3 regions of the Methylobacterium sp. WL18 genome follow, and region 1 is predicted to be linked to each of the others. Evidence: riboswitches for the same ligand, from Rfam matches in the RefSeq annotation. Region 1 holds a riboswitch; each other region holds the start of a gene.
What was found. A riboswitch is a leader RNA that binds a small molecule or an ion and turns the genes downstream of it on or off. The one in region 1 is predicted to bind cobalamin.

Region 1 (9,851 bases):
GGCGGCGCGTTGGCGTGATGGCGGATCACCGCCAGCAGGGCGAAGGCCATCATCACCAGGCTCACGTGCCGGTGCCAGCCGTGCCAGGAGCGGGTCTCGTTGTGAGCCAGCCCGAGCTCGGACTTGGCCGTCTCGAACGCGTCCTCGATCGTCCAGCGCCGGCCCTCGACCGCCACCAGGGTCGCGATCGGCGTGCCGGCCGGGCACCAGGTCGTGAAGTATGCCCGCTCGCCATCGCTCAGGCTGCGGCGGATCAGGAGCCCGCGCGTCCACACGCTGGTTTGGTCGTCGTCGGCGCCAGCGAGGTCGGCCAACTCGCAATAGGCCCAGTCGTACAGTCGTGCCCCCTTGGTCCCCTCTCCCGCCGACAGGCGCGCCCAGGCCGACGGAGCGAGGCTGTCGGCGATCACCTCGGCGGTGCCGGCCACAGGCGGCTTGCCGACCCAGGCATTGAACCTGTGATCGGTCTTGACCCCGAGCACATAGCCCTTGCCCGCGCGGCGCAGCGCTTGTCCGATGTCGCCGATCCCGTAGACGGTGTCGGCCGCCACCCAGGAGAACGGCACGCCGGCGGCGATCGCCCGCTCGATCATCGCCAGCGCCAATCCCGGCTTGGTCGAAAAGCTCGTGCCCTCCGGCACGTGGGCGGCGGCTAATCGGGCCGGATCCGAGGTCCAGGTCTTGGGCAGGTACAAGGCCCGATCGATGAACGCATGACCGTGCCGCGAGGCGTAGGCCGCGAACACGCCGATCTGACAGTTCGTGATCTTGCCGGCCGAGCCGGTGTACTGGCGATGCACGCCGCACGAGGCTTTACCCTGCTTGAGAAAGCCGGCCTCATCCTGAGCCTGCCGAAGGATCGTCGAGAACCAGAACCGCGTCCGGGTCAGCCAGGGTCTCCAGGGCATAGTCCCGCACCACGTCGCGCAGGGCATCCGCATCCCAGCGTCCGCGCCCGAGCAGTGCTTGCTGACGCCAGGGCCCGGGATCGCCCGCGGCTTCCGACCGCATCCAACCCGTCTTGCGCCGCTCCGCGCCGAGCAGCCCATCCAGGAATGCCCCGGCCGAGGCCGCGACCCGCTCCTGCGTAAACAGCGGGCGCAAGCGTCCCTTCACCTCCCGCAGCGACGAGGCCCACAACTCCAGCGTCGCCTCGATCGAGGTCCCCGATGTCCATGATGCGCGAATCATGGTGACGCAGAGAGTCAGAACCTCGTCGAAAATGCAACTGTAATGCTAATCACCGGGCGTAGCAGCCGTTGCGCGGAATGTCCGCTATGGAGAAGCGGCCAAAGCTCTCTGAATGACCCACATGGGCGCAAAGCAGAACGACCGGTTTCGCGCTCATCGGCGATTCGGCATGGCGTAGTCTGGCCGGAAGCGGCACGTCCGCTTCGGAGACAGTTCGGGGCAAAAGCAGACGATCCTCTTACGACGCGCCGGCGTCCAAAGGGCGGGCGGCGACCGATCGAGAACCGTGCGGCGCTGACCGGCATCCTGGTCGTGCTGCGCTCAAGGCTACCGTGGGCGATGCTGCCGGCCAAGTTGGGTTGCGGCCCGGGCGTGACCTGCTGGCGACGCCTGCGCGATTGGCAAGCGGCCGGCGCGTGGCGCCGCTTGCATCCGACGCTCTTGGAGCACCTGCACGACGCCGGACAGATGATGGGAGCCGAGCAAGCCTGGACGGTGCCTCCGTCCCGGCGAAAAAGGGGGCTCTGCCACCGGCCCGAACCCGCCAGATCGAGGCAAGCCGGGCACGAAGCGCCACCGCGTCAGCGACGCGCGGCACGCCGCTCGGCTTCCGTCTGATCGGCGACAACAGCCACGACGCGCCGCAGATGGCCCCCACGCTCGACGCCCTCCCAGCGCTGCGGAGTGGCCGCCGGGACCGGCGTCGCCGACGCCTCGACACGCTGCACGCCGACAAGGCCTACGATGCCAGGTCCCGACGGAGGGAGTGCCGCACATGCGGGATCAGGCCGCGCATCGCCCGGAACGATGTCGAGAGTAGCCAGAGGCTCGACCGCCACCGCTGGGTGGTGGATCCTTCGACAAGCTCAGGATGAGGGCACCCACGCCTGGTTCAACCGCTTCCGCCGGTTGCCCATTCGCTACGAGCGGCGCGCGGACACCTACCAGGCCTTCACCAGCCTCGCCGCAAGCCTCATCACCGTTAACCAGATCCGAGCGTTGGTAGGCGTTTTAAGGCGGGATTGGCCCCCATGGATCAGGTGGCCTCACCGGCTGTGGCCCCGTCCGCCGCTCCTACCGGTTCGGCAATCCCCGCTGCTGACGCTCGCGACGGATGCTGTCGGCCTGGGCCATGATCTGCTTTCGAAGGCCTTCGAGACCGTCTCGCGTCTTTTCGTGCTCCGGGCCGGCCAGCGACGGATCGGGATAGAGCCGGTCCCATTCCAGGACCATCGAGATCGTACGCGCCAGCGTCGTGACGTCGCCGAAGGCATATTCGTTGACCGGCCGCCCGATCGTCTCGATCAGCGCGGCGAAAAGGGCCGGGTGCCCCGTCCGATCAAGATCGCGATGCGCCGCCAGGTAGCTGCGATAGCGCAGCTGTCCAGCATAGAACCAGAACGTCGCCTCGTCTCCGCGGCCCGCCCCGAGAAGGGGCGGCGCCTTCGCCATCACGTCGCTCGGAGGAAGCCGTGCAGCGGCTTCGGCGCCATCGGGCAGGTTGATCCCCTGTGCCGTCGCCGGGAGGGCCGTCAAGGAGGCCCACAGCGCAGCGATCGACAACGCGCCGCCACGGAGCCAGGATCTGCGATCCACCATGCTGCACCTCCTTCCTTCTGCCAGCAGTCCGGCTTCACGACTGGGCTTCGGCGGGCCCCTTGGCTCCGGCTTGGGGCAGACGGTTCTGTCAGGCCGTCGTGAGTGCGCCCGCTCTGCCTCGCGCGCAGGCCGAGCCGCCGCGTTCGGAGGGCAGTCGAGGACGTCACAAACTTGCTCGGGCCCGTGATAGCGCTAGCCGGGGCGGACGGGATTATCGCGGTGATCGGGTTCGAAACGGGGGACAATCGCGACGCGATCGGCTCGCCGCAGGGTCTCACGCTGGCCTGCGCCTCGGCTGAAGATCAGTGCGACGTGGCATCCTGCCAAGCGGCGTTGCCGCAGGCCGCTATCAGAGGCCGACCCAGCCGTCGACGTGGTGCAACAGTTTGTTCGGTTGGCCGACCGCGGGGATACATCGTCGGCCAGAGTGTCGCGTCGTCCCTTATGGACAGACCTGTCATTCTCGTTCGGTAACGGGGGGCGCCCCCGTCACGAAGGACCTCGTGCTTCATCCGCACCGCCCCGAGGCAGCGACCGATGCCGAACTTTATCGAGTCCAGCCTGCGCACCGCCGCTGAGGGGCTCGTAGCATTGGTGGCAGCCTGCAGCCGACTACGCCTGCCGGGGACGCCGCACCCCTTTGTCGTCGGTGTCCACGCGCCAATGCGTGAGGAGCTGACGCTTTGGAACTTACCGGTCACCGGGACGATCCCGGCAGGGCTCGACGGCCGCTACCTCAAGATGGGCGCCAACCCCGCCGGCCCGACGACGCGCGGTCACGATTGGTTCCTCGGCGACGGCATGGTGCATGGTCTACGTATCGAGAGCGGTAAAGCGCTGTGGTACCGCAACCGCTGGATCGGCTCGCGCGCGGCGTCCGCGGCGCTTGGCCGACCCGCCGCCCCCGGGCCGCGCCGGGGTGATGATACCGTCAACACCAACGTCGTCGAGATCGGCGGCCGCGCCTTCGCCGTGGTCGAGGCCGGCAGCTACCCTGTGGCGCTGTCAGAGGACCTGGAAACCCAACGCTACGATCCGTTCGACGGAACGCTCGCCGGCTCCTTCACGGGACACCCGCACCGCGACCCGGCGACCGGTGAGACACATGCCATCGCCTACGACGGCCGCGTCTGGGACCGCGTGCGCCACGTCGTCATCTCGCCCGCCGGTCGCGTCGTGCGAGACGTGTCGATCCCGGTCGAGCACGGCCCCTGCATCCACGATTGCGCGATCACCGCGCGCTTCGCGGTCGTGCTGGACCTGCCCGTCACCTTCTCGATGCGGGCTGTGCTGGCCGGCCACCGCTTCCCGTTCCGTTGGAACCCCACCCACAACGCCCGCGTCGGCCTGCTCCCCCGGCACGGCACCGCTGCCGACATCACGTGGTGCACGGTGGAGCCATGCTTCGTCTTCCACGTCGCCAACGGCTACGACACCACGGACGGGCAGGTGGTCCTCGACGTCATTGCGTACGAGACGGTGTTCGCCTCGGCCGGTGGCGGCTTCGACGCACCCGGACGGCTGGAGCGCTGGACCGCCGACCCCACGACGGGGCGGGTCGATCGGCAGATGATCGACCCCGCGGCGCAGGAGTTCCCCCGGATCGACGAGCGCCTATTCGGGCGGCCCCACCGATACGTCTACACGGGCTCAGTCCCCGCCGACGGCAACACGCAGCTCGTCGGCGCGACACGGCTCTACAAACACGATTTGGCGACCGGGGAGCGGCGCACGCACGAGTTCGGCGCCGCCCGTGTCCCGGGTGAGTTCGTATTCGTGCCGGCGGGGCCAGAGGCTGGCGAGGACGAGGGGTGGCTCGTCGGGCTCGTCATCGACACGGCGAGCGACACGACGGACTTCACCGTCCTCGACGCGCACGCGTTCGAGGCGCCGCCCGTCGCTACAGTCCACCTCGGGCATCGGATCCCACCAGGCTTCCACGGGAACTGGTTTCCAAAGCATTGCGCCGGGTGACTGTTGCCGGGCTCTTGGGGCGCCGGGGCGCGTTCACGTGCAAGAGCGTGCGATAGCCCACCTCGCCGCCCTCTGATGCAGCGGGCGTGGATCGGCTCATTTGCGTCGGGCTGGAGGATCTCGTCGAGCAGGGTGGCGCGCTCGTCGCTGAGTTTCCGGCAAGCGATCCGCCCCGGCCGGGACGGCGAGCCGGCATCGGTTGATGCCGAAATCTGCCGCCCGCGCGGATCAATGAGATCAACCGCAGGGTCGCCGTAGCCATAGCTTGAAGGCTCAGACGAAGACCGGGACACCCGGCTTCACTCACGCTCAAAGAACTAGAGATACTTGAGCCATGCGATATCGTGTCGAGCCGCCTTGACGCGCGAGAACCATGCTGTCGGCCAATAGAGTGGCGCGATCAGTCCGACATACCAGAGGACCACCCAGCCATAATTCGCGACGCCGAACACGGCGCCCTGCGTCGGCCCCCAGATGGCGACGGCGCCATGGTACAGGAGCCGCAGAATCGTGAGGTGGAGCAGGTAGAAGAACAACGGCGCTCCGCCGAACACCGCCAAAGCCGCGACGACCGAAGCTTCGCGCATCCGTTCCAGCGCGACGAGGAGCAGCGCTCCGATCCCGAGCGTCAGCAGCAGGAACAGCAGCGATGGCGGATACTTCGTGAGCGCGAGGAAGCTCATCGTGGTCCGGAGCGCATCGCCTTCGACCGCGAACCAGGGCTTGTCGCCGTAGCCATTCACCAGCCGCAGCACCGCGAACGCGACGAGCATCAAGCAGCAAAGAGCCATGAACCGGCGCTCGCGAGTGCGTTCCGCGACGCTCGGCAGGAACCACGGGCCGATCGCATAGCCGAGCACGATCACGCCGATCCATGGGATCACCGGATAGGTCGTCTTGGCGACCAGACCCAACGGCAACGCGATGACGTCGCGTTGGTGCAGCATCGCCCAGACCGGGAAGAGCGGTTGATCCGGCTGGAGGTGGAGAGGGTCGAGGAGGTTATGGCTGCAGACGATCAACAGCCCGACCGCGAACAGAGCCGGGCGTGGCAGACCGATCAGGGCCGCCAGGACGATCATGCAGACGCCGATGCACCAGATGACCTGCAGCCAGAGCGTCGGACTGGCCACGCCCCAGTACAGTTCCGACAGGTAGAGGACCTCCAGCGCCATCAGCACGAGGCCACGCTTCAGCAGGTAGGCCCGCGTCTCGGCCAGCGTGTGCCGGGTACCGAACAGGAATGCGGCAACGCCGGTCAGCGCGATGAAGATGGGCGCGCACAGGCTGACGACGAGGCGAGCCAGGGCCACGGCCGGCAGGGCGGTTCGGGCGTCGATGGGGTCGGCCACGGGCACGTGCAGGAACCAGGTCTCGCGCAGGTGGTCGAGGAGCATCAGCACCATCACCAGCCCGCGCAGGGCATCGATGGAGCCGATGCGGCCTGACGCGGCCGGTGCGCACGCCGACACCTTGGACGTTCCGGGATGCACCCTCATCAGAACCGCGCCGTCATGCTCACGGTGACCCGCCGAGGCTCGCCGACGCCGACCCAGAAGGTGTTGTAGGAGCGCTCGTAGGAGGTCGCGTCGAATATGTTGTCGACGTTGAGTCCGAAGCGCAGGTTCTCGTAGCGGTAGTAGGCCAGCGCGTCCGTCAGGATGTAACCCGGCAAGCGGAAGCTCTCGACGCCGGTGTCGCCGAGCCGCGAGCCGACCGCCCGGAACCCACCGCCGATCCCAAAACCCTTCCAGTCGCCCGCCTGGATCTCGTAGATGCCGAGCAGCGAGCCGCTATGGCGCGGGATGTTGAGCAGCGGCGAGCCGACCCGCAGCACCTCGTCGCGGGTGACCGCCGCGTCGATGAAGGCATAGCCGCCGATCACCCGGAACTCCGGCGTGACCTGCCCGACCAGGCTGACGTCGAAGCCCTGGCTGCGCACCGCCCCGGCGGCGATCTGGAAGAAGAAGTCCGCCGGGTCGGTGGTGAGCACGTTCTCCTTCTCGATGTGGAAGGCGGCGGCCGTCACGCTGAGGCCGTCGAACAGGTCGAGCTTGGCCCCGACCTCGTAGGCGAACCCGGTCTCGGGCGCGAAGGGCCGCGACGCGCTGTCGAAGCCGGTGTTGGGACGGAACGAGGCGGCGACGTTGCCGTAGAGGGCCAGGAACGACAGCGGCTGGTAGACGAGGCCGGCGCGGGGCGAGAACCCGGTGCGGTCCTGCTCGGTCCGTTCGTTCGCGACCTTGTCCCGGAAGGTCTGGTTGTAGAAGTCGGTGCGGTTGCCCAGCAGCAGCTTCCATTCCGGGCTGAGCGCGATCTGGTCCTGGAGGTAGACCGCCGTGTTGCCGACGTTCTCGCTGGCGCTGTAGCGGCGCGTGAACGGAGGCTTGGCCTGCCCGTAGACGGGGTTGAACAGGTCGATGGCGAAGGGGTCGAGGCGCGGGGTCGAGCGCAGCAGGTTCTCGGTGCTGTTGTAGCGCTCGTGCTCCAGGCCGAGCAGCAGGGTGTGGGCGATGGGCCCGGTCTCGAAGCGCCCGACGAGTTCGGCCTGGCCGATGGCGACGCCCCAGGTGAAGTCGTGCCGGCGGAACTCGCGCAAGAGCGTACGCCCGTCGTCGAGGATGCCGGTCGCGCCGGTCTGCAGGCCGGTCAGGCTGCCGGTGTTGAGGTGGGTGGCGACGCGGAGCTGCCAGTCGGTGTTGAAGGCGTGCTCCAGCCGCACCTGCAGGAGCGCGCTCTCGGACACGGAATCGTCGCCCGGCTCGCCGAAGAAGCGTGAGCGCGGGACGAGGCCGAGACGGTTGTTCACCGCGACGGTGCCCCGGTCGAAGGTCTGGCGGTTGCGCAGGTACTGCGCCTCGAACGTGATCTTGGTGTCGGGCGTGACCTGCCAGCTCACCACGGGCGCCAAGAGCACCCGGTCGCCGCCGACGAAGTCGCGAAAGCTGTCCTGGCGGGCGAGGACGCCGTTGAAGCGGTAGAGCACGCTGCCGTCCTCGCTCAGCGCACCGCCGGCATCGACCGTGGTGCGGGCGGTGCCGAAGCTGCCGAATAGCGTGCCCATCTCGACGAAGGGTCGGGCTACGGGCTGCTTGGTCAGGATGTTGACGGTCCCGCCCGGATCGCTGCGGCCGTAGAGGGCGCCGGCCGGGCCCTTCAGGACCTCGATGGACTGGACGTTCTGGGTGTCGGGGGCGCCATTGTAGCCGCGGGCGATGTTGAAGCCATTGAAGAAGATGTCCTGGGTCGCGAATCCCCGAACGGAGTAGAGGGCGAGGTTCTGGGCGCCAAAATCGTTCTGCTTTCCGACCCCGGGCACGTAATCGAGCGCGCGCTCGACGCGGGTCGCGGCTGTGTCAATCAGGACTTCCCGGGGGATCACGTCGACCTGCTGCGGCAGGTCGAGGCGGGGCGTGATCGTCTTGGTGCCGCTGTAGAGCTCCGGCACCCGGTAGGTCGGCGTGGCGGTAAGGGTACCCTCGACCGAGAGCGCGTCGAGGACCACGGCGGCCTCTTCGGACCGTGCGGCCTGCGCGGTGGCAAGGGAGGGAAACGCACAGGCGAGCGCCAGCACGGGCAGGATCGGGATCGACGCGGAGCGGGACAAAGCGGACGGCCTCGGGCAACGGCAGTGGCACGTCACCGCGAACGAGGCCGAAGCCATACGCACGCGCATGCTTCCGCACCCGCCGGGGCACCCCGCCCAGCGCGTTTCGCGTGTGACCACGACTGACGGCAGGTATCCTGGCTCGCGGGTCGTCGCCGCCTCACCGTCTTCCCGGGCGAGGCCGCCCAGTGACGTGGTGGTGAGAAAGCTCGCCGCTTACAGTTGCGGGGGCAGCCGCGGCATCGGACTGACCCTCATGGGTTGGTCCTCACCGCGTTCCCTTTTGATCCCCGAGGGGAACCGTCACGATTACCATCAGCCGCATTGCCGCATCGCGTCAACTCGAAAAGCAGGTTCTATGTACCGGTGTATCCAAGATGCGACAGCGCGGTTCCTTGGGCTGTCCTTAGAGTCTGTCCGAGATCATTGTGTTGTTTGGCAGAGCTTTCGTGTCATTGGGCGGATTGCGGCGAGCAAGAGGAAGGCGCGGGCTGTGCGTGAGCGGCATTCCCAGTCCTTGGCCAAGCGCCGACACCGGTTGAGCCAAGCAAACGTTCCCTCATCCTGAGCCTGTCGAAGGATCGACGATCCAGCGCTTGGGCAGCACGACGAAGCCCTTGGCCTAATCGGAGCGCTTGACGATCATCAGCCTGAGCCGACGGCATGCCCGGCGCAGTCCGGCCTTAAACGCCGGCCCCTGATAGCCGCCGTCCGCGTACAGCCGTAGCAGGAACCGGCAGCAGGCCACCCACGCATTCGGGGCCGGAACTCGATGATCGGGCTGGCCTGGACGCGCGCCGACAAACTTCGCGCGCCCAGGCCGACACACAACCCTCGCCTGCCGACAGACTTCCCGCGCTCGCGCAGGTCAGTCCCGCACCACCACCTTGGTGCCGACCCGGACCCGGTCGTAGAGATCGACCACGTCCTTGTTGGTCATGCGGATGCAGCCCGAGGACACCGCGGCGCCCATCGTCTCGGGCTCGTTCGAGCCGTGGATCCGGTAGAGCGACGAGCCGAGATAGAGGGCGCGGGCGCCCAGCGGGTTGTCCTGGCCGCCGGCCATGAAGCGCGGCAGGTCCGGGCGGCGGGCCAGCATCTGCTGCGGCGGACGCCAGGCCGGCCATTCCTTCTTCATCGTCACCGTCTTGGTACCGGACCAGGAAAAGCCCTGCCGGCCGACGCCGACGCCGTAGCGGATCGCCTCGCTGTTCCCGAGGATGTAGTAGAGCCGGCGCTGGCGGGTGGAGATCACGATGGTGCCGGGCTTCTCGGTGCTGTTCCAGCCGATCGTCTCGCGCGGGATCGCCTGGCTTCGGAAGACGTTCAGGAAATCCGCGAGCGGCCCGCTATCGATCGGGCCGGCGGAGGCGGGCGCGCTCCCCAGCAGGGCGCCTGCGAGCGCGAGCATCGCGATCCGTCTCGACATGGTCTGTCATCCTCTCACTTTACCGGTCACTTGGCCGATCGCTTAGCCGGT
Region 2 (10,615 bases), on a different contig from region 1:
CTCCCGAACGGGAGAGGGGACCCACGACTCCTCCGGCAAGGCGTGCGAAAGCTGCTTCGCTTCGAGGCTGCCCGGACCGCCGTGTGACGCTGGCCGACGTGCAGCGGCATCGACTGTGACCATCCGGAACCGGAAAAGATCACCGCGACACACCGGGTCGGCGGCCGGCTCGCCCCAGGCTGCGGTCAGCGCGTCACGCATTCCTGCCGGCAATCCGGCGAGCCAAGCGCCATAATCCGCCAGCGGCACCACGAACCCCGTCTCGCCCTCGGTAAGCGCCTGCATCAGCACGGCTGGTTCGGGCGGCAGGCCGGTCGCGTAACCCGACCCGGCAAGATCGGAAAAAATCGCGCGGGCGCTCTCGGGGGTGTCGAGGCCGACCGCGAAGCCGGCCCGGCCGCCGCGGGCGGGATAGTCGGACAGCACGACGGCCACCCGTCGCTCGGCCCGGGGGAGGGCGGCGAGACGCAGCCAGCCCGCCGCTCGTTCGGCCAGGGCTTCGATGCCGGCCGGATACGGAACCGCCCGGCGCTCGGCGAAGCCGGCGACCTCGGCGGCTTCTTCCTTGAACGAGATCGGGAAGCCGGAAAGCCGGCCATCGAATTCCGGCAGGGCGACCTGCATGGCGAGGTCGGGGGCGCCGAGGCCGCGGGCCGAAGCCTCCCAGGCCGCCTGGGGCGAGCCGACCGTGTAGGCCTGGAGCACCGGGCAATCGGCGCCATCGAGGACGAAGTCGATCCCGTCCTCCCGCGCCGAGAAGGCGGTGGCGGCGATCACCAGATCCGGCTTGCGGGCCCGCACGGCCTCGGCCACCGCCCGGGCCGCCTCGGGCTCCTTGAGGCTCGACACCGCCATCGGCAGCACGCCGATGCCGCGGGCGCGCAGCGACGCGACCAGGGTGACGAACGGCGCGGTATCGCCGCCCAGCACCGCGGAGCGATAGACCAGCAGCAAGACCAGGGGTGCCGTGCCGGTCCGCACGTCGGCCAGCGGAACCGCCGTCTCGGCTGCCGCGATGGCGATGGTCAGAGGCAGCGCGCCGCAGCCGGGGCACCAGGGAAACCCTCGTGGCAGCGGCTGAGGCGGCTCGACCACGCCGCCCGCACCGATCCGGACGGCCAGCAGGCGCAGCATCCGCCGCAGGTTCTCCGGGCCGCCGGCGCGAAAATATCCGTCGAGCTGTTCGGCGAGGTCCGGATCGGTGGAGAAGCCGGCGAGCCGTGGGTCCGGCCGGTCGTCGCCCGGCAGCACCGCCAGCACGACGCCGTGCGCCCGCGCCGCGGCGGCACAGCGCTCGATGCCGTAGCGCCAGTAATCCAGACCGCCGAGGCAGCGGATCACCACGATCTTCGCGCGGGCGACGACGCGCTCGACGTAGAGGTCCACCGACATCGGGTGCCGGAGCTTGGCGAGCTTGGCGAGCCGTAGGCTCGGCAGCCCGGGCTCTGTGGCATGGGCTTGGCCGATGCCGGCGAGGTCGCTGTCAGTGAACGACAGCACGACGAGATCGCCGGGCTCCTGCCCGAGATCCACCGCCGCCTCGCCCTCGTCGAGGGAGACCGTATCGATGCGGACGAGATGCATGGCGCGCCTCCTAGGCCACGCCGGATCGGGCGTGCGCGCAGCGTCTCAACGAGGGAGCGCGCGCGATCGCGATCATCCCGCGAGCGCCGCGGCGACGGCGCCCTGGTCGAAGCCCTTCAGGCCGATCACCACAAGGCGCCCGTCCCGGTTCTCGCCCGCCCGCCAGGGCCGGTCGAAATGGTGGGCGACGCGCCGGCCGACGCCCTGCACCACGAGGCGCATGGCCTTGCCCTCGACCTCGGCGAAGCCCTTGATCCGCAGCACGCCCGCGGCCTCGGCGGCCTTCTCGACGCGGGCCGCGAGGTCGCCGGCGGTGACGGCGGGGCGGATCGGCAGGGCCACGGTCTCGAAGTCGTCGTGTTCGTGGTCCTCGCCGTCGCCGTGATGCGAGGGGCGGGCGTCGAGGTCGTCCTCGGCCGCGGCGCCGAGCCCGAGCAGCACCAGCGGGTCGATGGCGCCGTTCTCGGTCTCCACCACCTTCACGGCGCGGGGCAGCTGCGCCTCGACCTCGGCACGAACCCGGGCGCGGGTCTCGGCGTCGAGCAGGTCGGACTTGTTGAGGACGACGAGGTCGGCGCAGAGGAGCTGGTCTTCGAACACTTCTTCCAGCGGGTTGTCGTGATCGACCGCTGTGTCGGCGGCGCGCTGGGCGGCCAGGGCTTCGGGATCCTCCGCGAAGGCACCCGTCGCCACGGCTGGCCCGTCCACCACGGCGACGACGCCGTCGACGGTGACCCGCGAGCGGATCGCCGGCCACTGGAACGCCTGGACCAGCGGCTTCGGCAGGGCGAGGCCGGAGGTTTCGATCAGGATGTGCTCCGGCGGCTCGGCGCGACCGAGCAGGCTCTCGAGCGCCGGCACGAAGTCGTCGGCGACCGTGCAGCAGATGCAGCCGTTCGGCAGCTCGACGATGGAATCCTCGGTGCAGCCCTCGACGCCGCAGGCGGCCAGGAACGACTTGTCGAAGCCGACATCGCCGAACTCGTTGACCAGGATCGCCAGGCGGCGGCCCTTGGCGTTCTCGATGACGTGGCGGACCAGCGTCGTCTTGCCGGCCCCGAGGAACCCGGTGACGATGGTGCAGGGGATCTTGGTCACGATGGTCATTCCGCAGCCTCCAAGGTGCCGGCCGGACGCGGGCGGGGATCGGGAAAGGGCGGGATGCGGGCGATCACGCCGGTCTTGAATGCGGCGGGGCGTTCCCGCCAGGGCACGATGCCGTCCGGCGTCGCCGCGTAGGCCGCGAGCCCGTCCAGGATGGTGGTTGCCGACTCGGCCGGGTCCATGTCGCCGTAGACGTAGGTCCAGCGGTTCCCGGATGCGACTGCCACGGAACAGGGCCGCTTGCACACCGACAGGCACTCGACGCCCTCGATCCGCAGCTGCCCGGCCGTGTTGCGCGCGTGCAGGGCATCGAGCAGGCGCGCGCCGGCTCGGGGCCCGTCCGGATCGTCGCCCGGGCGGCGGCAGGTCGTGCAGACGTAGAGGACGGTCTCGGGGAGGACGGCCTCAGGCATGGGCCGTCCCGCGCGCGCTTCCGTGGCCGAGAGCCTGCCAGGCCCAGCCGAAGCCGAGGCCGATCAGCATCCAGAAGACGAAGCTGATCGCCAGCGAACGCGCCGCGAACTGCGCCGCGAGCGCTGCGGGAAGCTCCGAGGACACCTCCGAAGCCAGCGGCGCGCCGGCGACGTGCGGTGCCACGATCAGCACGAGCCCGCCCAGGATCGCGATCAGTGAGCGCCGGATCGTGATCAGGTACAAGCCCATCCCGGTGGCGGCGGCGGTCATGACCCACCACGCCTGTCGGGCGGCGAGCGGTGCCGCCTCGCTGCCCGGCAATTCCGGCGGCAATCCCAGGCCCGGGGCCAGGGCGACGCTGGCAAAGCCCGCGATCGCGAACGCGACACCGACCTGACGCGTCGGCTCACGGCCGCAGGCCAGGATCGCCGCGCCGAGCAGGAGGGCATAGCCGACCCCGCCCACGAGCGTTGCCAGAGCCGTGAAGGCCATCCGGGGCAGGCCCTCGCCGGGCTGCCACTCGGGCGCGGCGTCGGGGGTAGCGTGATCGTGCCCGGCATGCGCCAGCACGACCGGAAGGCCCCGGTCGGCCTGATGCGTCTGCTTGGTCTCGTAGCGCTCGGCCGCCACGATCAGTGGTGAGGTCAGCGTCAACTCGAGGCCCGTCACGACGACGGCCGCGAGGAAGCCGGCGGCCAGGGCCGCCGACAGAAGCCGGATGATCATCCCTGCGCCAGGGGCGTCAGTGACAGGGGAAGTTCTGGGTGTGCCGGAAATCGTGCGCGGCGTTGTGCAGCGCGATCGCCGGCGAGAAGCCCGCCATGAACAGCAGGCCGAGGCCCAGGAAGGCCGCGAGCGCGACGGCGACCGGGCGCTCTCCGGCGCGGGTGCCGGTGGCGACGGGGGCGAGGGTCGAGGTGGTCATCAACATGTCTCCAGCCGCCCCACCGGCGGCATTGCGGGATCTCGTCGTGACGGCAGGTCTCCTGGCTCGCGGCTCGGCGCGCCTGCCGCCTTCCCGGATCGCTCCGGTGGCCTACTGGCAGACGCTCGCCGCTCACAGTTGCGGGGGCAGCCGCGGATTCGGGGTTCGCACCCCTCACCGCATTCCCTTTTCACCCCGTCGCCGGGGCACCGTCACGCCATCGTTGTAGACGCATGACAGCTCTCGCACAACGGACGCGCAGCGGAATCGTTTCCGACTCTTGGGGTACGGCGCGGATATGCGGGTCGGGCGGTCACCGGGCGCGTCGAAACGCGTCCGGGCGCGAGTCGCCGACGCGCGCTTCCGCCGTCGCAGCTTGGCCGTCGGCACCGGCGCCGTGTAACGGCCGGCGTGGACGATCCCGGTCCGTATCCGATTCTCGAACCCGTGAGCGTTGATGTCGATGCGTACCTTGTCGCTGGCCCTCGCCATCCTGGCGGCGGCGTCCCTTCCGGTCCGGGCCGACGACCGCGCCGCCGCGCTCGTCGCCGGGGGGCTTGTCGTGGGGAAGACCGACAGGATCGCCCTGGCCGCGGAGGAGCTGTACCTTTCGGAGCAGGCCGTGCGGATCGACTATCGGTTCCGGAACCAGACCGATGCCGACATCGAGACCACGATCACGTTCCCGATGCCCGACATCACCGGCGACTCCGAGATGCTGGTCTCGATTCCCGATCCGGCCCACGACAACTTCCTGAAGCTCCAGGCCGCGGTCGATGGCGAGCCGGTCGAAGCGCAGGTCGAGCAGCGGGCCTTCCTGATGCGGAGCGCCACACCGCCCGTGGAGATCACCGCCGAGCTCAAGGCACTGGGGATCCCGCTCGTGCCGACCACCGCGGCGACGGAAGCGGCCCTGCGCCGGCTCGGCGAGCGCCAGCGCCGCGACCTGATCGCTGCCGGGATCCTGGAGCGGCAGGAGCACAAGGACGGGACGATCGCGGACGCCCCGCTCTGGACGCTGAAATCGAAGTTCTGGCGCCGGCAGGTCTTCCCGGCCGGGCGCGAGATCGCGATCCGCCAGAGCTACGTTCCGAGCCTCGGGGGTCTCGCGAGCCTGTCCTACGGCGCGCCGACCCTCGACCCGGCGCAGAAGGCGCACTACGCGACCCGATATTGCACGGACCCGACCTTCGAGCGGGTGGCCCAGGCCCTGTATCGGCGGGCGAGTGCCGACGGCAGCCGGGCGTTCCAGGCCTACGAGCGATCCGTCTCCCACGTGATCACCTCCGGGGGCGACTGGGCCGGCCCGATCGGCGTGTTCAAGCTGGTCGTGGACAAGGGCGATCCCGCGACCCTGGTCTCGTTCTGCGGTGCCGAGGTGAAGAAGACCGGCCCGACGACCTTCGAGATGATCGCGAGGGACTACGTTCCGAAGCGGGATATCGATATCCTGCTGCTCAAGACCAGGTCGGGCGGATGAGACGGTCGGGCGGTCTCGAGCGCTCGCCGCCGAAGTGGATACCGGTTCGGCGTAAGCGAGCGCGTTGTATCAAGAACTGAGGGCCGTTCCCGATTGCCCCCCGATCGGGAACGGCCCTCACGGCGGGCCCATGGGCTTGACGGGCCGGGTTCGATACGGGCACCGCCGGGCGCGCCTTCCGGCCGCGTCCTCCGCGTCCGGTCCAGACCGCTTCGGAGACACGATGGCCCCGGCAGACGCCCCGACACCCGCCCTCGTCGATCTCGCCGCCGGCCGCGCCCCGCAGAGCGTCGTCGAGGCGGATGGGACCTGGCTGGAGCTCGACCTCGGCGGCCGCTTCCCGGTCCAGTCCGTCGTCGTGATCCCGGGCGGGGAGGGCGATTCGGTCGCGGAGGGCGCCATCCTGTTCTCGCAGGACGGCGCATCTTGGTCCGAACCCGGTATCGCGTTCCGTCAGGTCGAGTCGGGTGCGGGCACTGCCGTCATCGAGGCAGATGAGCGCGCCTGGACGCGCTTCGTGCGCGTCGCGATTCCGGCCGCGATGCCGAACGCCACGGTCCGGGTCATGTGCGAGGAGGCCGCGTTCGACCTGATCGCCCTGCGGGCCATGCTGGGCCTCGACGTGACGCTCCTGAACGAGAAGCCCGGCGCCAACGCCTTCACCGCCTACACCCTGGAGAGCAGTCCGGGCCGCACGAGCCGCGCCCTGGTGGGCGTGGCGGTGTACCAGAACGGCGCCTTCGGCAATTGCCTGATCCAGTACATCATCGCGCTGTCCGTCGCGAAGGCGCTGAACCTGAAATACGTGGCGGTTCCGAAGTTCGACCGCAGCAAGGTCATCTTCCTGACCGAGCGTCTGACCTGTGACGGCATCACCTTCCTGCCGCCGGACGAGCCGCTGCCGGCCGATGGGTATTTCCTGTCCGGCCTGTTCTTCGATCCGACGCAGTTCCAGCGGCAGGTGAGCCTCGACGCGCCGCCGGATTCACGGGCGATCATCCAGGGGATGATCCGCCCTTTGTTCAACGGCTTGCCGGCGACGTTCCCGCCCAAGCCTGATGACCAGCTCCTGATCCACATCCGCTCGGGCGACATCTTCAGCACCTGGGTCGACCCGCATTATCCCCAGCCGCCCTTCGCGTTCTACCGCATGGTGATCGACCGGCTGCTCGGCGAGGGCCGCATCCGTTCGGTAAAGCTGGTCTTCGAGAACCGGCTGAACCCGGTGATCGCCGAGGTCGAGGCCTACGCGCGGGGCCGCGGATTGCCGGTGGAGACGCAGAGCGAGTCGCTGATCGCCGACGTCACGGCCCTGGTGAACGGCCGCTACCTCGTGTTCGGCCTGGGGACCTTCGGCCCGGCGATCTGCCACCTGTCCGAGCGGGTCGAGCAGGTCTTCTACTTCGCGTCCAACTGGCCGCAGATCTTCCGGGGCATCCCGTCGATTGACCGGGTGGTCGAGGTCCGGGATTTGGAGGAGCGCTACATCAAGGTCGGCGAGTGGCAGAACACCGACACGCAGCGCCGGATGATGATCGAGTACCCGGCCGAGGCGCTGGCCTTCGACGACGCTGCCTGAGGATCAGGGCTTGTCCTCACGGTGCTCGACGGGGTCCGCGATCGCCCCGCGCGCCTGTACGGCATCCCGGTACAGGCGCTCGACGTCCCGCTTGAACGCGGCCCGGGAATCGTCCCGAGAGTAGAACATGTGGCCGCCGGGGTAGACCGCGAGGCTGACCCGCCCGGCGCCGTAGGCCGGCACCTGTGCGAGCAGGAGCTTCGAGGCGTAGTAGGGCGTCACGAGATCGGTGAAGCCGTGGGCGACGAGCACCCGGAGCCGGCCGTCCAGCGCCAGCACGCCCTTCAGGTTTGACAGCGCCTCCGGGGCCTGCCGGCCCGAGCCCCACGTCCAGCCGCGGTTCACGGCATTGTTCAGCAACTCGTAGCGCATGTTCGGCACCGGCCATTTCAACGTGCGCGCGTAGAGGTCGAGCATCGCGCTGGTCAGAGGCGCCTGAAGTGCGGTGAGCTGGGGGTCCTCGAAGCCCGATTGCGCTGCGTCCGGATTCGGGTCCCAGCCGGTGATGCCGGTGTCGTAGGCGCTGGTGACGCGCTGCTCCGCCCGGTCGAACTCGCGCTGGACGCTGCGGGTGGACAGGCGCGCCGCCTGCGCTTTCACGAAGGCTGCGTCGAACCCGGTGAAGGCCGCGACCTTGTCGGTCATGCGGGCGACGGCGGCCTTGTCGCCCGGGCCCTTGAGCAGGTCGGCGAGGTAGGGGCCCGCCGCGTAGGCCTCGGCGTCGCCGAGCAGAGCCGGGCTCGGCGCCGTGCCCGCCCGTTCGAGGGCGCCAGCCGCCAGGGACGGCAGCTTCAGCACGTAGCCCCAGGGATTGGCCCGCGGGGTCTCGAGCCAGCCGAAATCCAGCACCGGCGACAGCAACACCAGGCCGGACAGGCCAACGCCGATATCCTCCTGCAGCTTCTCGGTGATCAGCGGCCCGCGGAAGCCGCCGTAGCTCTCGCCGACGAAAAATTTCGGGCTCGCCATGCGGTCGTTGACCCGCAGGTAGCGGGCGATGACGGCCGCGAGCGTGGCGGCGTCGCTGTCGATGCTCCAGTAGCTCTTGCCGTTCCCGTCCGCGGCCCGGCTGTAGCCGGTGCCGACCGGATCGATGAAGACGAGGTCGGTGAAGTTGAGCCAGGTGCCATCATTGGGCGTCAACGCTACCGGTTGCGACGGGCTGATGCTGGCGCCCCCGGTCGGCAGCCGCCACGGGCCGATCGCCCCGATATTCAGGTAGGCGGACGCCGCCCCCGGACCGCCGTTGACCGCGAAGGTGACGGGGCGCTCGCGCCCGGACTGCGGGGCCATCGTGTAGGCGACGTAGGCCACCTCGGCCTGAAGCTTCCCGGCCTCGTCGACGAGCGGCAGGCTGCCGGCCGTGGCGGTAAAGTCGAGGGTCCGTCCATCGGGGAGCGTCACACTCTGGCGGGTGGTCGAGTCCGGCGGCAGGCGTCGGCCCTCCGGCCCGCGCGGCGCCGGCTTGGCCTCCGCTTGCGAGCCGGGATGGTGTGCGTCCTGCGCGTGGAGCGGCAGCGGCGCCGCCAGGGTCAGGACGAGCGCGGCATGCGCGAGACGCTTGCGGAGGAGCACGGTCAAGCCTTCTTGTTCCAGCGGCCCGAATCGTCCTGCTGCCAGTAGGCGACGGTGTGGCCCGCCTCCTTGGCCTGGCGCCACTGCTCGCGGGCGCGCAGCAGGGCGTCCTGGTCGGTCCCGTCGAACAGGATGCAGATCCGCTCGTAGCTCTGTGCGTCCGGCGGCAAGTCGGCGCCCTCCACCAGGAATCGGATGGAGGCCGTGTTGGGGTTCACGTCGCGGAGCGTCAGCACCACCGGCTGGCCGGCCGCGTCGGGATCCCGGTCGGTTCCGTGGGGTAGAAAACTCTCGTCGGAATAGGTCCACAGGTGGTCGTCGAGGGCCTGAAGCCGCTCCTCGGTGGCCGCCTGGATCGCGGCCTGCCAGCCCCGGCCGAGCGAGCGCTCGACGAGGTTCGGCAGCACCTTCTCCAGGGGCTGTCGCTGCATGTGGTAAAACAGGATCTCGGTCACGGTCCGACCGATATAGGGTTCGGGGCCACGGCGCGAGCAGCGGCGCGGAGCCGCGCCCCGGCGCTCAGACCAGCCGGCTCTGCTCGATCGCCGCGCCGACGAACCCCTTGAACAGCGGGTGCGGCTCGAACGGGCGCGACTTCAGCTCCGGGTGGAACTGCACGCCGATGAACCATGGGTGCCCGACATGCTCGACGGTCTCGGGCAGAAGCCCGTCCGGCGAAAGGCCGGAGAAGCGCAGACCCTTCGCTTCCAGCCGCTCGCGGTAGGCCATGTTGACCTCGTAGCGGTGGCGGTGGCGCTCCGAAATCTGCGTGGACCCATAGATCTGAGCGATCTTCGAATCAGGCTCGAGCTGCGCGTCGTAGGCGCCGAGCCGCATCGTGCCGCCGAGGTCGCCGACCGCGGCGCGGCGCTCCAGCTCGTTGCCGCGCAGCCACTCGGTCAGCAGCCCGACCACCGGCTCGGAGGTCTCGCCGAACTCGGTGGAGTTGGCGTCCGGGACGCCGGCCAGCGAGCGGGCGGCCTCGATCACCGCCATCTGCATGCCGAAGCAGATGCCGAAATACGGGATGCGCTTCTCGCGGGCGTAGCGGGCCGCGCGGATCTTGCCCTCTGCCCCGCGCTGGCCGAAGCCGCCGGGTACCAGAATGCCGTTCAGGCCTTCGAGGAACGGCGCGGGATCCTCGCGCTCGAACACCTCGGCCTCGATCCATTCGAGGTTGACCTTCACCCGATGGCTGATGCCGCCATGGATCAGCGCCTCGGTGAGCGACTTGTAGGCGTCCTTCAGGCCCGTGTACTTGCCCACGATGGCGATGGAGACCTCGCCCTCGGGGTTGCGCACCCGGTCCGATATGGTGGTCCAGCGCCCGAGATCCGGCTCCTCGCCGTGCTCCAGGCCGAAATGGCCGAGCACCTCCCGGTCGAGCCCGGCCTTCCGGTAGGAGAGCGGCACCTCGTAGATCGAGGCCACGTCGAGGGCCTCGATCACCGCGGTCTCGCGGACGTTGCAGAACAACGCGAGCTTGCGCCGCTCCTCGACCGGGATCGGCCGATCGCAGCGGCAGAGCAGGATGTCGGGCTGAATGCCGATCGAGCGCAGCTCTTTCACGGAGTGCTGGGTCGGCTTGGTCTTCAATTCGCCCGCCGACGGGATGTAGGGCAGCAGCGTCAGGTGGACGTACGCGCAGGTGCCGCGGGGCAGTTCCTGGCCGAGCTGGCGGATCGCCTCGAAGAACGGCAGCCCCTCGATGTCACCGACCGTGCCGCCGATCTCGACCAGCACGAAGTCGAACGTGTCGTTGCCGTCGAGGACGAAATCCTTGATCGCGTTGGTGACGTGCGGAATCACCTGGATGGTGGCGCCGAGATAGTCGCCGCGCCGCTCCTTGGCGATGATGTCCTGGTAGATCCGGCCGGTGGTGATGTTGTCGGCCCGGCTCGCCGGCACGCCGGTAAAGCGCTCGTAATGGCCAAGATCCAGGTCGGTCTCGGCG
Region 3 (5,892 bases), on a different contig from region 1:
GGGGGATTCGAAAATCTTCATCGATTCGGCGGACAAGGACTCCCGAACCCTCGCGGCACCTTATGGGGGGAGGCTGCCGCGCACAAACCGCGACCCGCCGTCCTTGTCTGATCGTCCTTCCCTGATCGTCCCTGGCGATCCGAAGAGCCGTTGCTCACTTGAAGCCGGCTCCGCGCCTGCACAAAAGGTCTTCCGCGCGATGAACCCTTACCTGATCCTCGGGCTCGCGATCGGCGCGGAGGTCACCGCCACCCTGGCGCTGAAGGCCGCCGACGGCCTGACCAAGCCGGGGCCGACCCTGATCGTGGCGGTCGGCTACGGCACCGCCCTGTGGCTGATGTCGAGCAGCATGGACATGCTGCCGATCGGGGTCGTCTACGCGATCTGGTCGGGGGTCGGCATGATCGGCGCCGCACTCGGCGGCGCGTGGCTGTACGGCGAGGCGATCAGCCCGACCATGCTGGTGGGGATCGCGATCATCGCGGTGGGCGTGGCCATCCTGGCCTCCGGGCAGGGCCAGCACTGAGCCGCATCGCCCCGGCCGCCGGGGCCGCGCTCAGAAGCGGCCCGCGATGGTGAGGCGCACGGCCGTGGGCTCGACCGGGTGGAAGACGCGGTCGATCAGGCCTTCGGCGGGCTCTCCGGGCAGGCGCGAGACGTAGGCGTAGGTGATCTGGTCGGATCGGCTGTTGGTCAGGTTCAGCACGTCGAGGGAGACGCTGACCCCGTTCTCGAAGGCGTAGCCGACCCGGCCGTTGAACAGGGCGGTCGGGCGCGAGCGGATGGAATTGTCCTCGATCAGCGGGCGCGGCCCGAAATACCGGAACCGCAGGGAGCCGAACCAGCCGAGCGGCTCGCCGAAGGTGATGCCGGCCGACGCGATGGTGGTGGGCGCCTCCGGCACCCGGGTGCCGACCGGATCGACGTCGGAGAACCGGGCGTTGGTGATCGTCAGGTCGCCCTCCAGCGACAGGAACGGCGTGAGCGCGTAGCGGTTCGTCCACTCGACCCCGAAGCGCCGGGTCGGGCGGCTCGGCTCCGTGGTGCCGGTGTCGCCCTGGAACAGGTTTTCGGACGCGAAGTCGAGCCGGAACAGGGCGAGGCTCGTCTCCAGCCCGGCGATCGAGCGGTTGCGCAGCCCGACCTCGTAGCCGGTCGAGGGCACCAGGAACGGCGCGCGGGCGATGTTGAACAGGGGGCTCGCCGGATCGACCGTGGCGGTCACCCCGCGCACGTCGTTCGAGTGGAAGCCGCCGCCGTAATTCACGTAGAGTTCGGTGTCGAACCACGGACCGAGGGTCAGGCCGAGCTTCGGGTTGACGATGGCATCGCGCGCCCGCCCGGAATTGGCCGGCGTGTCCGAGGCGACGCGGGCCGCGTAGCCGTCGGCGCGGAAGCCGAGGCTGGTGCGCAGCCAGTCGGTCCAGCGCACCCGGTTGTCGAAATAGAAGGCCCCGCTCGTCTCCAGCACGCGGTCGTCGAGCACGCCCGAGCGGTATTGCCGGTTCGTCGTGTTGAACAGCCCGACCCGGATGCTGTCGGTCCGGGTCTGCACGCCGACCTCGTTCTCCATCGGGCGCCCGAACAGGTCGCCCTGGAAGATGTGCAGCGCCTCGCCGCCGCCGATGATGCGCTGGTCGAGCTGGTGGAACTGGTCGCCGCTGACCGGATCGTTGAGGAAATAGGTGAAGTCGTTGAACAGGTTGAGCTGCGAGCGGATCACGTAGGCCGAGGCCCGGGTCAGGCCGGTTTCGTCGGTGCTGCTGAAGCGGCCGGACAGCGAGAAGCGGCTCGTATCGCCGCCATCCGTGGGGTTGATCGTGCCGTAGCGGCCGATCAGCCCCTGCGCGACCGCCCGCTCGGGGATCTGGTTGGTGGCGGTCCAGCGGCCCGCATAGGCCATGCCGGTGACCGAGAATCCGTCGAGCGCCGTGCCCTGGCTGTAGCGGGCGACGGTGCTGATCTTGCGCAGGGCGTCCGGGACCACCCACGGCCCGTCATAGACCTGCGCGTCACCTGCAACCAGGAGGTTGCCGTCGCCGAGCGGGGTCGAGGCGATGCTGAGCGCCCGCTTGTAGCCGAAGCTGCCGATGGCGGTGAGCGCGAGGTTCTTCTGGACGGTGTCGAGATAGTCGATCCGCACCGAGCCGGCGGAGGCGAAGTCGCCGTCGCGGACGAAGTACGGCCCCTTGTGGAACGCCACCACGCCGACGAGTTCGGGGATCAGGAAGTTGATGTCGGCATAGCCCTGGCCGTGGGCGTGGGTGCGCATGTTGAGCGGCATGCCGTCCAGGAACAGGGCGATGTCGGTGCCGTGATCGAGGTTGAAGCCGCGCAGGAAGAACTGGTTGGCCTTCCCCTCCCCGCTGTGCTGGGTGACGATCAGGCCCGGCACCGCCTCCAGCACCTCGCCGGGACGCGTCACCGGCCGGCTGTTGAGCTGGGCGCCCGTGATCACCCCCGCGCTGGCGGAATCCACGGTCAGGAGCGGGCCGCCGATGCCGGTCACGCCGCCGACATAGCCGGCACTCGCGGCCACCCCGCCCCGCGGCGGCGCGGAAGGCTCCGCGGTGACCGAGATCTCGTCGAGCGTCGCCTCGGCGTCCGGGCTCGGCCGGGTTCCGTCCCGGGCGGAGGCCGCCGGAGGCAGCAGGGCGAGGGCCGTCAGCACGGACAGTTTCAAGAGCGCACAGCGCGGGACAGGATGGGGCACCGGACCTCGGGCGACGGCAGTGGCACGTCACCGCGAACGAGGCCGCGCCGACCGCGCTCGCGCGGGCGTCCCGGCACCCGCCAGGACACCCCGCCCAGCGCGTTTCGCGTGTGACCACGACGGACGGCAGGTCTCCTGGCTCACGGGTCGCAGCCATCCCGTCGTCTTCCCGGGCGAGGCGGCCCAGTGACGTGGTGACGAGAAGGCTCACCGCTTACAGTTGCGGGGGCAGCCGCGGCTTCGGGGAAGCCCCCCTCACCGCGTTCCCTTTTGATCCCCGAAGGGAACCGTCCCGGCCACATTCCGGCCAAGGCGTGGGTCCCGTCAACGTCCCGGCACCGGTTGGCGGCGTGTGTGTCTATCGGATGACACCGGGCCCCCGCCCGGCTCCCGGTTCCGCCGGAAGAATCCGCCGCCCGCGGGGCTGCTCCCTCGGATCCCGGACGCTCGGGGGCGACGCTATGGTTTTGGCACCGCAGCGTTTTTCCGGCCGGACCTGCGGCTCCCGCTGCGGCCCCGGTCCGTCCCCCGGGGGGCCGCGTTCCAGGGCCATCCGCCGGTCCGCCAGCGCGGGCAGGCCGGCGTTCGGGGCGGTCCACGCATGACGGCCCGCCACATCCTCGCCGCGAACGTGCACACAAGCTTGGCGCGTACAACGATCGAGTGTGGCGACGCCGGGATGGGCGATCGCCCTGCCCCGAGGCCGGAGGACGGAGCGCTGATGCATGCAGGGTAGCGAGAGGATCAAGGCCGTTTCCGGGCTGGTCGCGCTGGCGCTCGCCGGCGGGCTCGGTGCGTGCAACACCGCGTCACCCCTGACCACAGGATCGATCCCCGACCGCAAGCCGTCGATGGTGGTCACCGACGCCGAGCGCGACTGCCTCGGCCGGGCCATGTATTTCGAATCGAACCGCAGCGACGAATCCGGCCTGCTGGCGGTCGGCACCGTGGTCATGAACCGGATGGAGGCCGCGATCTTCCCGGGCGGCATCTGTGCCGTGGTCGGGCAGCCCGGGCAGTTCGCCCCCGGCGTCCTGACCAAGCCGATGCAGGACCGCGACCTTCAGAAGGTGGCCGACGCCGCCGACGCGGTGCTGGCGGGCGAGCGGCACCCGAAGGTCGGGAAGGCGATGTATTTCCACACGGCCGGCCACCACTTCCCGTACAAGAACATGCACTACGTGGCCGTGGCCGGCGGCAACGCCTTCTACGAGAAGCGCAACACCCGCGCCGCCAAGGCGGAAACGCCGGCGCCCGCCGCCCTGCCCCCGTCGGTGTCGAGCTACGCGGCCGGCCCGGCTGCGCCGACGCGCTAAAGCCGTGCCCGACCGCGTTGGGTCGGGAACGGCTCTAAGCTCTTGTTTTGACGCGCGCTCCTGCGACGAACCGGAGCCACGTCGTCGGAGCGCGACCTCGAGCCGCGCGCGGCAGGCGCAACGATCCGGACGGCCCTGCCGGATCCGGATCGCGGTTCCAGCCGGGGTCCCTCCCCTTTTCGCGCGCCTGCGCCCCGTGACAATCCGCTCGCGTCGCGTGCGGATCCCGCCGCGCCCGATACATCGGGACGCGGTTCCCGCCAGGGACGCGGATCCACCGGCATAGAACGAGCCGGTGTTGTCGATCGCACCATCTTGACCGGTCATGGCAGATGAAGTGACATCGCGCGCGACGGTAAATCTGTTGATCGGCTTCGCGACCCGCGGAGGCGCGATTTACATCGCCGGACGACGCCTTAGCTTGTCGGTTAGAACTACCCACGAATCACGGATCTGCCGCCGATGATCGCCCACAGGGTAGCGCTCGCTGGTGCGGTCCTCATCCTGAGCATTGCACCGGCAGCCTCTCAGTTGCGCCGCCCGATGACCTGTACGGAGGACGTGTCGGTGGGGCTCGACGCGGCCCCGGGCCCCGAGGGCGCGAAGCCGCAGCCGCACCGGGCGCGGACCTTCTCGATGGTCTCCGGCGGCGGCTTGCTGACCGTCCTCTCCGCCGGGCGCTCCGACTATTACGAATGTCAGGTGGCGTCGCCGCGCTTGAACGAACGGACGCCGCGCAACGCGATCAAGTGCCAGAACGGCGTGTATTTCCTTCTGATCGACCTGAACAAGCTGAACTTCGTCGAGGCGCAGCTGAATCCGGAGGACCGCGGCGAGATCAGGATGAGCTACGGAAGCTGCAAGATCCTCTGACGGCGCTCAATCCATCCGGATCAGGATGTAGGCCGAGACCGCGATGATCGCGATGGTCACCGCGAACAGCAGAAGCGTCTTGGCGAACGCGCCGTCGGGCGGGTCTGGTGCGTCGTTCATCCTGCTCCCCCAGCCCCGGAAGGATGGTGGCGTTTGCCGTCTTGCTCAACGTATGAGCGGCCAATAGGCAGCATCCGCATAGAGTGGTCAGTAATCTGCGCTGTTGGCGCTGAAGAATCCGTTTCTCGTCCGCGTCTCTCGACGCCCGGCCGAAAGCGACGCGACCTGCTGCGGGGCGGATCGGCGCCGGCCACCGTGACCGAGCGTGGCCGCGGCCACCCCCGGTCGAAGGGGCATCACCGGCAGAACTGCGTCGCCGCCGGGGTCCATTGCCCGAATCCGGTCGCGACCATGTTGGCGACAACCCGGCAGATATACTGTTTCTGCGCCGCATTGTTGTTCGGCCCGGCATGGTAGCGGGCCACCGCCATCGTCCAGCTGCCCTCGCGCTTCTTGAGCTCTTGGAGGAATTGGGTGGCGTACTCGACGTTCGCGTGCGGGTCGATCATGGCCTCGACCGAGCCGAACTTGCCGCCGTGATAGAGGTGGTTGATCTGCATGCAGCCGAGGTCGATCAGGCGGATGCCCTTGCTGCGCGCTTCCGTGAAGCGGGCGATCACGTCCCGCGGCCCCGTCCCGAAATAGGCGGTTCCGGCGATGTTCATGGCGTAGGGCTGGAGGGAACCGCGCTTGCCGGTCTCGGTCAGGCCGACGGCGTAGAGCACGCCCAGCGGCACGCCGTAGCGGGCGGAGGCGCGCCCCATCTCGGCCTCGCAGACATTCGCGGCGGCCGGGACAGCGCTAGAGATAAATGCCGCCGTCGCGAGGACGTACCGCTTCATCCGTCCGTTCTCCTTCGCGTCTGTTGCCGGCCTGGCGCTGCGCGTCCTGCCGCTGTCTGGCGCCCTCGTTGCCGGGGCGGGCCCCGCC

Region 2: it holds a riboswitch for cobalamin, as region 1 does, so the genes downstream of both, FV228_RS09550 (CbtB domain-containing protein) here and FV228_RS10150 (TonB-dependent siderophore receptor) in region 1, are expected to answer to the same signal.
Region 3: it holds a riboswitch for cobalamin, as region 1 does, so the genes downstream of both, FV228_RS17595 (TonB-dependent receptor) here and FV228_RS10150 (TonB-dependent siderophore receptor) in region 1, are expected to answer to the same signal.

What each region holds. Positions count from the first base shown of each region.
Region 1 is NZ_VRVD01000094.1:295-10,145, reverse strand. It holds partial or broken gene FV228_RS10170 (IS701 family transposase) at 1-1,191, opposite strand, end outside; partial or broken gene FV228_RS10165 (IS5 family transposase) at 1,444-2,187, shown strand; gene FV228_RS33025 (hypothetical protein) at 2,266-2,790, opposite strand; gene FV228_RS10160 (carotenoid oxygenase family protein) at 3,328-4,764, shown strand; gene FV228_RS10155 (heparan-alpha-glucosaminide N-acetyltransferase domain-containing protein) at 5,082-6,236, opposite strand; gene FV228_RS10150 (TonB-dependent siderophore receptor) at 6,263-8,371, opposite strand; cobalamin riboswitch at 8,481-8,691, opposite strand; partial or broken gene FV228_RS34140 (transposase) at 8,795-9,104, opposite strand; gene FV228_RS10145 (L,D-transpeptidase) at 9,240-9,800, opposite strand.
Region 2 is NZ_VRVD01000083.1:796-11,410, forward strand. It holds partial or broken gene FV228_RS09530 (cobaltochelatase subunit CobN) at 1-1,584, opposite strand, end outside; gene cobW (cobalamin biosynthesis protein CobW) at 1,657-2,691, opposite strand; gene FV228_RS09540 (DUF1636 domain-containing protein) at 2,688-3,101, opposite strand; gene FV228_RS09545 (CbtA family protein) at 3,094-3,828, opposite strand; gene FV228_RS09550 (CbtB domain-containing protein) at 3,845-4,027, opposite strand; cobalamin riboswitch at 4,061-4,256, opposite strand; gene FV228_RS09555 (DUF4424 domain-containing protein) at 4,485-5,507, shown strand; gene FV228_RS09560 (discoidin domain-containing protein) at 5,731-7,086, shown strand; gene FV228_RS09565 (peptidase S10) at 7,090-8,661, opposite strand; gene FV228_RS09570 (DNA polymerase III subunit chi) at 8,664-9,116, opposite strand; gene FV228_RS09575 (CTP synthase) at 9,181-10,615, opposite strand, start outside.
Region 3 is NZ_VRVD01000262.1:224-6,115, forward strand. It holds gene FV228_RS17590 (multidrug efflux SMR transporter) at 200-526, shown strand; gene FV228_RS17595 (TonB-dependent receptor) at 557-2,581, opposite strand; cobalamin riboswitch at 2,821-3,020, opposite strand; gene FV228_RS17600 (cell wall hydrolase) at 3,439-4,029, shown strand; gene FV228_RS17605 (hypothetical protein) at 4,492-4,902, shown strand; gene FV228_RS17610 (transglycosylase SLT domain-containing protein) at 5,259-5,804, opposite strand; partial or broken gene FV228_RS17615 (flagellar hook-length control protein FliK) at 5,764-5,892, opposite strand, start outside.